Regions from separate parts of the Ensifer sp. genome, predicted to be linked through region 1. Evidence: riboswitches for the same ligand, from Rfam matches in the RefSeq annotation. Region 1 holds a riboswitch; the other holds the start of a gene.
The links. A riboswitch is a leader RNA that binds a small molecule or an ion and turns the genes downstream of it on or off. The one in region 1 is predicted to bind cobalamin.

Region 1 (5,778 bases):
TTTTCGCCGGCCACCCAGGCCCGGTCGTAATACTGGTCGATGCGGGCGCCGACGGCCTGGATCAAAAGACGCATCGGCTTGCCGGGCACATCGGCAAAGCCCTTGAGACGCAGCACGTCGTGCTCCGCGATCACGCTCTTGAGGCGATCGATGAAGGCGGCGGGATCGGCAATCGCGCCGAGCTCGACGACGAAGCTGTCGAACTCGTCGTGAGAGTGCTCCTCGCCGGCCTCATGTTCCATCTCGTGGTGCGACTTGCGGTTGGCGATATCGCTTTCCGTGCCGACACCAAGGCCGAGCAGGATGGCAGCAGCCACTTCGCCGTTCTTGGCTTCGATCATCGCGGGCTTGCGGCTGGTGCGCGAGGCGACCTCGTCACGCACGGCCTTCAGGCCGGAGGCGTCGATCAGGTCGGTCTTGTTGAGCACGATCAGGTCGGCAGCCGTCAGCTGATCCTCGAACAGCTCCTCGATCGGGCTTTCGTGATCGAGATTGTCATCCTCGACGCGCAGCGCATCGACCTTGTCATGGTCGTCGGCAAAGCGGCCGGCGGCAACGGCCGCGCTGTCGACCACGGTGACGACGCCGTCGACGGTCACTTCGCTGCGGATATCCGGCCAGTTGAAGGCAGCGATCAGCGGCTGCGGCAGCGCCAGACCCGAGGTCTCGATGATGATGTGGTCAGGACGGTTTTCGCGCTCGAGCAGCTTGGTCATGGTCGGAATGAAATCGTCGGCAACCGTGCAGCAGATGCAGCCGTTGGTGAGTTCAATGATGTCGTCTTCCGAGCAGGCTTCAGCGCCGCAACCCTTCAGGACGTCGCCATCGACGCCGAGATCGCCGAACTCGTTGATGATGAGCGCGATGCGCTTGCCGTCGGCGTTCTGCAGCAGGTTGCGGATCATCGTCGTCTTGCCGGCGCCGAGGAAGCCGGTGATGACGGTCGCCGGGATCTTGCCCTGGTTGGCTCTCGCAGTGGTCATGGATCAACCCTTCATTTTCAGCGGCAATCCAGCCGCGACAAAGTAAACTTCCGCGGATTTCTCCGCAACGATCTGGTGAAGCCGGCCGGCATGGTCGCGGAAGTCGCGGGCCATGCGGTTCTCGGGCACGATGCCGAGGCCGACTTCGTTGGAAACAAGGATGAGGCGCGCCTGGGCCTCAGGCAGAAAGCCGGCAAGGGCAGCGAACTCCGCCGCCATGTCGCGCTCTTCCATCATCAGGTTGGTGACCCACAGTGTCAGGCAGTCGACGAGGACCACGCGGTTCTCACCGTCGATGCGCGTCAGCAGCGAGACGAGATCGAGCGGCTCCTCATGCGTGGTCCAGCCCTCGCCGCGCCTTTCCCGGTGATGGTCGATACGCTCGCGCATCTCGTCGTCCCAGGCACGCCCGGTCGCGACATAGTGCATGTCGAGACCCGAGGCTTCGACGAGCCGTTCGGAGAAGCTGGATTTGCCGGAACGGGCGCCACCGAGGACCAGAACCGGCCCGGCATGGGGAATGCTCATCTGCCTTGCCGCCTCACGTCGCCGCAGCGGGCGATTTTGAACGGCAACAGAAGCTCGGCGCGCTCAAGGCGCGTTCGGAAAATGGTCGATAAGCCAAGACAACCTCCGTGATGGCGTTGGGAAGCGGGCTTCCCTTCGGGCGGAATGCCCCTGTCGGACGGCAGGTCTCCTGGCTCACGGCGTCACGAGCCCATGGCATCGCTTCGCGTCGCGACGCGAAAACAATGCAAGGGCCCGAACGGCCCGCCTCACCTTCCCGGCGCTTTCCGGTGCCACAGCGAACCTTTGCACGTCGTTTCCGATGCGCGGCGCTGTGGCCGGTTTCGTGAAAGGCGGACGATTCGTAGAAGAAGAGGCGTCCAGCCCGGCTGATCACGAAGCCACGCCAGTGGCTTTTCCGGCTTGATCCCTGACCTGCCCCGATTGCCCATGCAACCGGCCGACAACCCGGCATCAAACCCGATGGCGAACCCTGACCGTTCTACAGTCGCGGGGTCGGCTGCGATAAGGATGCCCGGTTTGGGTCCATCCGTCACATTCCCAATTATTCCCCCGCATCGCCACGATCCGGGGAAACCATCCAACGCCAGATGATTAGGAAGCGGGGGGCGCAAAGTCAATCGACGCGTGCGACGGCCAACAACGCGATTGCGGCGCGCTGGCTAATTCCCGAGCAGCTGCTCCAGCCAACGCCTGTCGAGCACCGCCTCGAGTTCGCTCGCGACGTCGTCGAGCGCCGCGTCGACCGATTGACGATAATTGCCGATGCCGCCCTCGATCCCGAAGCTTCTCAGCAGTGCCGAGCGATAGGCATCGCTTGCAAACAGGCCGTGCAGATAGGTGCCCATCACCCGGCCATCGGCAGAAAGAGCACCATCGGCGCGGCCGTCGATGCTGACCGCAGGGCGGTCGCAATCGGCGCCCGTCGTCTTGCCCAGGTGGATCTCGTAGCCTTCGAGCGTCACGTCGTGCTCCAGCGACCAGGCGCGACTGTTGCGCACGGTCTTTTCCGGCGCCATCTCGGTTTCGATATCGAGCAGACCGAGCCCGGCGATTTCGTGGTCGCGCCCCTCGATCCCCAGCGGATCGGTGACGCGCCGGCCGAGCATCTGGTATCCGCCGCAGATGCCGATAACCCGGCCACCGCGCCGGACATGGCGCTTGATGTCGCCGTCCCAGCCCTGCGCGCGCAGATCCTTCAGGTCGGCAATGGTCGATTTCGACCCGGGAATGACGACGAGACCCGCATCTGCCGGGATCGGGTTGCCTGGCTTCACGAAGACGAGCTCGACCTCCGGCTCGGCGGCGAGCGGATCGAGATCGTCGAAATTGGCGATACGGGACAACACGGGAACGACGACCTTCAGCGCCCGCCCCTCGCCGCGCACGCGCTTTTCGAGCACGACGGAATCCTCCGCCGGCAGCCGGCCCGCCGCCTTCAACCACGGCACGACGCCAAAGCAGGGCCAGCCGGTGTAGCCGCCGATGGCGGCAATGCCGTCATTAAACAGGGTGACGTCGCCACGGAACTTGTTGATGAGATAGCCTGAGATCATGCGCCGGTCGTCCGCCGGCAGGATCGCATGCGTGCCGACCAGCGAGGCGATGACACCGCCGCGGTCGATGTCACCCACGAGGATGACAGGCACGTCCGCACGGGTCGCAAAGCCCATATTGGCGATGTCGCCGGCCCTCAGATTAATCTCGGCCGGAGACCCCGCGCCTTCGACGACGACAAGATCGACGCCGGCCGAAATCTGCTCGAAGCTGTCCATGACCACGCCGAGCAATTTCGGCTTCAGCGCCTGATATTCGCGCCCGCGCGCCTGCCCTGCGACCTTGCCCTGCACCACGATCTGGCTGCCGACATCCGACTGCGGCTTCAGGAGCACCGGGTTCATGTGCACGGAGGACGGCACGCGGGCAGCCAGCGCCTGCAGCCACTGCGCCCGGCCGATTTCGCCGCCGTCGTCAGACACCGCGGCATTGTTCGACATGTTCTGCGGCTTGAACGGCCTGACCTTCAACCCGCGATTGGAAGCGAGCCGGCAGAGGCCTGCCACCAATACCGATTTTCCGACATCCGAGCCGGTTCCCTGCAGCATGATCTTGCGTGTCATGGCGCCACGGGTAACATCGATTTGATCGGGCGCAAAGCCCTGCTTTGACAAGATTTCGCCGCATTTGCGGCGCGTCGATGACGGACTGTTTCGGTCGCTAATCAAGCTTGTCGAGTTTCTCTCCGAAACTAGCGTAATTGCGACATCCTGTGACGAGTTTGGCATTCAATTTCGCTTGCGGCGAGCCTATATCAGCGCCACCGAAACACATACCGGACCAATGGGGTCCGGCCTCTCAAGGTCCATGTCCATGCTGTACATCTTCAGCAAGCCCAATTTCGTTCAGATCGCCTGGAATTCCAAGGTCCCCGCCAGTCAGTCGCGCGTCCGCAACGTCGTTCTCGACGCTCCCTTCGGACCGCTCGGCTTCATCCGCACGTCCAACGTCGGCTGACCCGATGGCCCGGTCCCCGGGCGTCCTATTGGCCAAGGCTTCGCATTTCAGCAGCTAACGCCTCCTCCTCCAGCCGTCTCCCCTCGTGGAGACGGTTTTTTTTGGTCCGTCGATCACCGTCAACGGCCATAAACGCGAAAGCCGCATCGACCTCTCTCGAGGGATGCGGCTTCCAAAAAACACTGGTCACTCCGGAAATACACACCGGAGGCTCGCTTCAAACCCGGGACGCACTACCTTGATCCGGGTCGGCGGCCGTTTCCTGCCGCGCAACAACAATTAGCCGGACATCGTTACCGGATGGTTATTGAGGATTTAACGAAAGATGAATTCCGGCTTTTTTTGAATGTTTTTCGCGACATTCGCAAAATTTGCGCGTGACGCATTCGAGACAGGAAAGGTCCTCAATGCAACAGACCGGAAACCAGCATTGTGGCGAGCGCTAAATTTTGCGGCACTAATTGTCGCAAATGCTTAAATTTAGCCGCCGGGAGCCGAAAAATTCCGCTTGCGCCATGTCGCAGACAGACGCCGCTACCCTATCGGTCGCGCCCCTCTCCGATTGAAGAGGTTGATTTCTCAACGAGAATACTTAGGCTTGGCTTGCGGTATAGAGGAAATCCGGCCGGCGACAGGGTTCCGCGGCCAGGACCAGAACGAATTCCCATCACCGCCGCAGCGGGGCTACCCTTGGCGTGAACTGCGCCGAAGCCCAGGCTGCTTATTTGGGTCGGGTGACCGGGATGCAAGGGCGTCCCCATGACGCCCGTTCGATCGTTGGCTGCAGATAAAGACTGGGAGGTCTTGCAACATGAAGAAACTCCTCGCTTCCACCATTCTCGCCGCAGGCCTTTATGCCATGGCGGGTTCCGCGCAGGCCGCGGAATGCGGTGAAGTCAGCATTGCCGAAATGAACTGGGCATCTGCGGGCGTCGCTGCGCATGTGGACAAGTTCATTCTGGAAAACGGTTACGGTTGCACCGTGACGCTGGTTACCGGCGACACCATGCCGACCTTTGCCTCCATGAACGAAAAGGCTCAGCCGGACATGGCGCCGGAACTCTGGGTCAACGCCGTGCGCACGCCGCTCGACGCGGCGATCAAGGAAGGCCGGCTGATCGAGGCCGCCAAGATCTTGAGCGAAGGCGGCGTCGAAGGCTGGTGGATCCCGAAATTCCTCGCCGATGCCCACCCCGACATCAAGACGGTGCAGGACGCGCTGAAACACCCCGATCTCTTCCCGGCACCGGAAGACCCGTCCAAGGCCGCCGTGCACAATTGCCCGTCGGGCTGGAACTGCCAGGTTTCGACCGCCAACCTCTACAAGGCGATCGATGCCGAGAAGGCCGGCTTCCAGCTGGTCGACACCGGGTCTGCCGCTGGCCTCGACGGCTCGATCGCCAATGCCTTTGCCAAGAAGACCGGCTGGCTCGGCTACTACTGGGCACCGACCGCCATCCTCGGCAAATACGAGATGACCCGCCTCTCCTTCGGCGTCGACCACGACAAGAAGGAATGGGACGCCTGCTCGGCGGTTCCCGATTGCCCGAGCCCGAAGGTCAACTCCTACCCGGTCTCCGACGTGTTCACGGTCGTGACCAAGTCCTTCGCCGACAAGGCGGGCGTCGCCATGGACTACGTCAAGGCGCGCAAGTGGGACAACGGCACGGTCAACAAGGTTCTCGCCTGGATGGATGAGAACCAGGGCACCAACGAGGATGCGGCCAAGCATTTCCTCGCCGAGTTCCCCGAC
Region 2 (5,778 bases), on a different contig from region 1:
CCGAGGTTCATCAGCGCCTTGTTGGCGTTGTAGTGCAGGAACTTCTTCACGTCCTCGGTCAACCCGACGCTGTCGTAAAGCGATTCCGTGTACTTCGCCTCGTTGTCGTAGAGTTCAAGCAGCAGGTCAAAGGCGAAGTCCTTGATCTCCTGCCGGCGCTCTTCGCTCAGGCGCTCGAGGCCCTTCTGGAACTTGTAGCCGATGTAATAGCCGTGCACCGCTTCGTCACGGATGATGAGGCGGATCATGTCGGCTGTGTTGGTCAGCTTGGCGCGGCTCGACCAGTACATCGGCAGGTAGAAACCGGAATAGAACAGGAAGCTCTCGAGGAAGACGCTGGCGATCTTGCGCTTCAGCGGATCCGCGGTGCGATAGTGCTCCAGGATCAGTGCCGACTTCTTCTGGAGATGTTCGTTTTCCTCCGACCAGCGATAGGCGTCGTCGACGTCAGGCGTCGAGCAAAGCGTCGAGAAGATCGAGGAATAGGAACGGGCGTGCACCGCCTCCATGAAGGAGATGTTGGAATAGACGGCTTCCTCGTGCGGCGTGATCGAATCCGCCATCAGCGTCGGGGCGCCGATGCTCGTCTGGATCGTGTCGAGCAGGGTCAGGCCGGTGAACACGCGGATCGTCAGTTGCTGTTCTTCCGGGCGAAGTGCCGCCCAGGAGGGGATGTCGTTCGACAGCGGCACTTTTTCCGGCAGCCAGAAATTGCCGGTGAGCCGGTTCCAGACTTCGAGGTCCTTGTCGTCCTCGATGCGGTTCCAGTTGATGGCGCGCACGGCCTGCGCGACCTTGGGCGCCTTGGTCTTGACTTGGATGTTCATGATTGTCCCCGGAATATCAAAGAGCGCAGGATACGCAGCCCTGCACTTCCGTGCCGGACAGCGCCATCTGACGAAGGCGGATGTAGTAGATCGTCTTGATGCCCTTCTTCCAGGCATGGATCTGCGCCCGGTTGATGTCGCGGGTCGTCGCCGTGTCCTTGAAGAACAGGGTCAACGACAGGCCCTGGTCGACATGCTGGGTCGCCGCCGCATAGGTGTCGATGATCTTCTCCGGGCCGATTTCGTAGGCGTCCTGGTAGTAGTCGAGATTGTCGTTGGTCATGAAGGCCGCCGGGTAGTAGACGCGGCCGATCTTGCCTTCCTTGCGGATCTCGATCTTCGAGACGATCGGGTGGATCGAGGAGGTCGAGTGGTTGATGTAGGAGATCGAGCCGGTCGGCGGCACTGCCTGCAGGTTCTGGTTATAGAGGCCCGTGGCCATGACGGCCTTCTTGAGATCCTGCCAATCTCCCTGTGTCGGGATATCGATGCCCGCGGTTTCGAACAGCTCGCGCACCCGCTCCGTCGCCGGCTTCCATTCCTGTTCCGTGTATTTGTCGAAGTAGTCGCCAGACGCGTATTTCGAGTTTTCGAAGCCCTTGAAGCTCGTGCCGCGTTCGACCGCGATCCGGTTCGAGGCGCGGATGGCGTGGTAAGCCACGGTGTAGAAGTAGATATTGGTGAAGTCGATGCCTTCGTCCGAGCCGTAATAGACCCGTTCGCGGGCGAGATAGCCGTGAAGGTTCATCTGCCCAAGGCCGATCGCATGGCTGTCGTCGTTGCCCTTCTCGACGGAGGGAACCGAAGAGATGTGGCTCATGTCGGACACTGCCGTCAGTGCCCGGATCGACGTCTCGATCGTCTTGCCGAAATCCGTGCTGTCCATCGCGGCCGCGATGTTCAGCGAGCCGAGGTTGCAGGAAATGTCCTTACCCATGTGCTTGTAGGACAGGTCGTCATTGTATTCGCTGGCTTCGCTGACCTGCAGGATTTCCGAGCAAAGGTTGCTCATGGTGATGCGCCCGGCGATCGGGTTGGCGCGGTTCACCGTGTCTTCGAACATGATGTAGGGGTAGCCGCTTTCGAACTGGATTTCCGCCAGCACCTGGAAGAACTCGCGCGCCTTGATCTTCTTCTTGCGGATCCGGCTGTCGGCGACCATCTCCCGGTACTTTTCCGTGACCGAAATGTCGGTGAAGGCGACGCCGTAGACGCGTTCCACGTCATAGGGCGAGAACAGGTACATGTCCTCGTTGTTCTTGGCGAGTTCGAAAGTGATGTCGGGCACCACGACGCCGAGCGACAGCGTCTTGATGCGGATCTTCTCGTCGGCGTTCTCGCGCTTGGTGTCGAGGAAGCGCATGATGTCGGGATGGTGGGCGTTGAGGTAGACGGCGCCTGCGCCCTGGCGTGCGCCGAGCTGGTTGGCGTAGGAGAACGAATCCTCGAGCAGTTTCATCACGGGGATGATGCCCGACGACTGGTTCTCGATCTGCTTGATCGGCGCGCCGGCCTCGCGGATGTTGGTGAGCGAGAGCGCAACGCCGCCGCCGCGCTTCGACAGCTGCAGCGCCGAATTGATGCCGCGCGCGATGCTCTCCATGTTGTCCTCGACCCTCAGCAGAAAGCAGGAGACGAGCTCGCCGCGCTGCTTCTTGCCGGCGTTGAGGAAGGTTGGCGTCGCCGGCTGGAAGCGGCCGGAGATGATCTCGTCGACCATGTCGCGCGCCAGCGCTTCGTCGCCGCGCGAAAGCGCCAGCGCCACCATGCAGACGCGGTCCTCGTAGCGCTCGAGGTAGCGCTTCCCGTCGAAGGTCTTCAGCGTGTAGCTGGTGTAATACTTGAACGCTCCGAGGAAGGTCGGGAAGCGGAACTTCTTGTCATAGGCGTGTTCGAACAGATCGCGCACGAAATTGAACGAATACTGGTCGAGAACCTCCTGCTCGTAATAGCCCTCGGTCACCAGGTAATCGAGCTTTTCGCGCAGGTTATGGAAGAACACGGTGTTCTGGTTGACGTGCTGCAGGAAGTACAGCTTCGCCGCCAGCCGATCCTTGTCGAGCTGGATCCGGCCGTCCTCGTCATAGAGGTTCAGCATCGCGTTCAGCGCGTGGTAATCGAGCGCCGCTTCCGTCGCCTTCAGGGGGCGTTCGAGTGTTGAGACGTCCAAAATCGTTCCATCCCGTCTTTGACATTGGCGACGTCCTCGTCGGTGCCCAGAAGCTCGAACCGGTAGAGATAGGGCACCTGGCACTTGGCCGAGATCACGTCGCCGGCGATCCCGTAGGTCGCGCCGAAATTGCTGTTGCCCGCGGCAATCACGCCGCGGATGTGGGAGCGGTTGTCCGCATCGTTCAGGAAGCGGATGACCTGTTTGGGCACGGCGCCCCGGCCGTCGTCGCCGCAATAGGTCGGCACGACCAGCACATAGGGTTCCTTGATCTCAAGCGGCCCGTCGGCCGCGCTCACCGGAATGCGGATGGCGCGAAGGCCGAGCTTGCCGACGAAGCGATGGGTGTTTTCCGAGCGCGTGGAGAAGTAGACGATCAGGCCCATCGCCCGGCACCTCAAGCTTACGAGAGCGCGCTGATCTTGTCGGGGCGGAAGCCTGCCCAATGTTCCGGGCCGGCAACGACGACGGGAAGCTGCATGTAGCCGAGGCCCTTGACCGTCTGGAGCGCGTCCTCGTCGATCGAGATGTCGATCACCTCGTAGTTGACGCCCTTGCGGTCGAGCGCGCGGTAGGTGGCGGTGCATTGGACGCAGGCGGGCTTGCTGTAGACGGTGACGTTCATTTCTTCCTCGTTGGGTCGGCTGGATCTGGACATGAAAAGGCATGCGGGCGCGCGAGCGCGTTCCGGCGAAAGGGCAGGGCTGGCAGAATGGCGACGGGCTCGGATAAGGACCGAGCACGGGTCTTCGTCAGATGCGCGGGAACCCGCGCCTCTTCGGTGGCGAATGATAGGAATTCGATGACGCGGACATGACTTCACCCCGAAGTTGAAGACGGCGCTTCCGGGGAGACGTCGAGACGATCAGGCAGGTTTCATCCTGCCTCAAGCATACCTCTGACCTCTCCGGACACCCCGCCCGTGGACGTTTATCGATCGAGGCAGGTCTCCTGGCTCACGGGTCGCTGCTTCTGCCCGGACCTTCCCGAAGCCTCATGCTTCAGTGGCCGAATGCTGGACAGTCGCTCGCCGTTTACAGTTGCGGGGGCAGCCACGGCTTGACCGGGCGAAATCGCCACGGGGCACCGTATTCCCATCTTCGCTCCCAATCCTTGCGAATCGGAAGAACCTCGAACACTAGATATAGTATATGGCCGGAAAATCGCGTCAATAGGTTCGATGGCGCGGATGCCCGATGGCGTGGGCAATATTTTCCCGGGTGTGGATAACGGGGAGTAAATGCGCGGTTCCAACAAAGCCTGTGGATGAAGAGCCGTCGTCGACGGCTCCCCAAGTCGAACACGTCAGGCAGCGAAGGCCGGAACCGGGCGGTTGTCGCGGTCGACGGCCACCATGATGAAGACGCCACGGGCCGTCAGCGTCGGTTCTCCGCCCATGAGATCTTCCGACCACAACTCCACCTCTACGGTCGTCGAGCTCCGGCCGGTGCGCACGATCCTTGCAACAATCTCGATGATCGAACCAACGGTGATGCGATGCTTGAAGTCGATGCTTTGGCAGGAGGCAAGCACCGTCGTCTTGCGGCTTGCCCGTGTCGCCACGACGAAGGCCGCCTTGGTCATCTGCGACAGCGCGTCGCCACCGAACATGGCGCCGAAGCTGTTGGCCTGGTCGGGAAAGACGATGTCGACCATGCGTACCGCATCGTCTTTCGGCGGACCGATCGCGGCAGAGGCGAGCGAAGGCAGCGACCAGCTTCCTTCCTTGCCTTCGGGCATCGCCACCATGGTGAACTGGCCGCGGGTGCAAAGATCGCTTGTGCCCTCGATAAGATCCTCGGCGATCATGTCCACCTCCACCACCATCGAGCGCCGGCCAACCTTCATCGGGCGCCCGGAAAAGCTGACGATCTGGCCGATACGGGCAGGGGCGCGGAAATCGACCCGGTCGCAGGACGCGGTGACGAAGGGGACGCGGCCGTGGCGGGTGGCGACGATGAAGGCGATCCGGTCCATCAGCGCCAGTCCCGCACCGCCGAACAGCGTGCCGTGGTGGTTGGTGTCGCCGGGAAAGACGATGTCGATCAGCGTGGATGGCGCCGGGGTTTCCCCCGGCGCCATCCAGATATTCCCGTCGTCCGTCATGCGCTTGCCGCATCCCGGCCGGAGGCGGCGAAAGATTGCCGCAACGCCTGTGCCGCCTGCACCATGTTGACGAGGGCGGGGCGCACCTCCTCCCAGGCCCTCGTTTTCAGGCCGCAATCCGGGTTGACCCAGATCTGTGCCGGCGTCAGCCCGTCGGTCGCCTTTTCGATCAGGGCCACCATCTCGTCGACCGAGGGCACCCGTGGCGAGTGGATGTCGTAGACGCCCGGGCCGATCTCGTTCGGATAGGCCTGATCGGTGAAGGCGCCGAGCAGTTCCATCTTCGAGCGCGAGGTTTCGATGGAGATGACGTCGGCATCCATTGCCGCGATCGCCGCCATGATGTCGTTGAACTCCGAGTAGCACATGTGCGTGTGGATCTGCGTTTCGTCACCGACACCCGAAGCGCTGATCCGGAAGCACTCGACGGCCCAGTCGAGATAGGCCTTTCGATCGGACCGCCTGAGCGGAAGCCCCTCGCGCAGCGCCGGTTCGTCGATCTGGATCACGGCGATGCCGGCAGCCTCCAGGTCGGTGACCTCGTCGCGCAGCGCCAGCGCGATCTGCCGGCACACGATCGAGCGGGGCAGGTCGTCACGCACGAACGACCATTGCAGCATCGTCACCGGGCCGGTGAGCATGCCCTTCATCGGCCTTGACGTCAGCGACTGCGCA

Region 2: linked by a shared signal. The riboswitch ahead of nrdH (glutaredoxin-like protein NrdH) and the one ahead of cobU (bifunctional adenosylcobinamide kinase/adenosylcobinamide-phosphate guanylyltransferase) in region 1 are both predicted to bind cobalamin.

Annotation. Positions count from the first base shown of each region.
Region 1 is NZ_DALZXU010000001.1:2,124,435-2,130,212, forward strand. It holds gene cobW (cobalamin biosynthesis protein CobW) at 1-983, opposite strand, end outside; gene cobU (bifunctional adenosylcobinamide kinase/adenosylcobinamide-phosphate guanylyltransferase) at 987-1,511, opposite strand; cobalamin riboswitch at 1,653-2,107, opposite strand; gene RTP54_RS10340 (cobyric acid synthase) at 2,174-3,631, opposite strand; gene RTP54_RS10345 (hypothetical protein) at 3,882-4,025, shown strand; gene RTP54_RS10350 (ABC transporter substrate-binding protein) at 4,837-5,778, shown strand, end outside.
Region 2 is NZ_DALZXU010000006.1:114,313-120,090, forward strand. It holds gene nrdF (class 1b ribonucleoside-diphosphate reductase subunit beta) at 1-827, opposite strand, end outside; gene nrdE (class 1b ribonucleoside-diphosphate reductase subunit alpha) at 844-2,997, opposite strand; gene nrdI (class Ib ribonucleoside-diphosphate reductase assembly flavoprotein NrdI) at 2,967-3,383, opposite strand; gene nrdH (glutaredoxin-like protein NrdH) at 3,401-3,622, opposite strand; cobalamin riboswitch at 3,921-4,146, opposite strand; gene RTP54_RS22650 (acyl-CoA thioesterase) at 4,303-5,103, opposite strand; gene metE (5-methyltetrahydropteroyltriglutamate--homocysteine S-methyltransferase) at 5,100-5,778, opposite strand, start outside.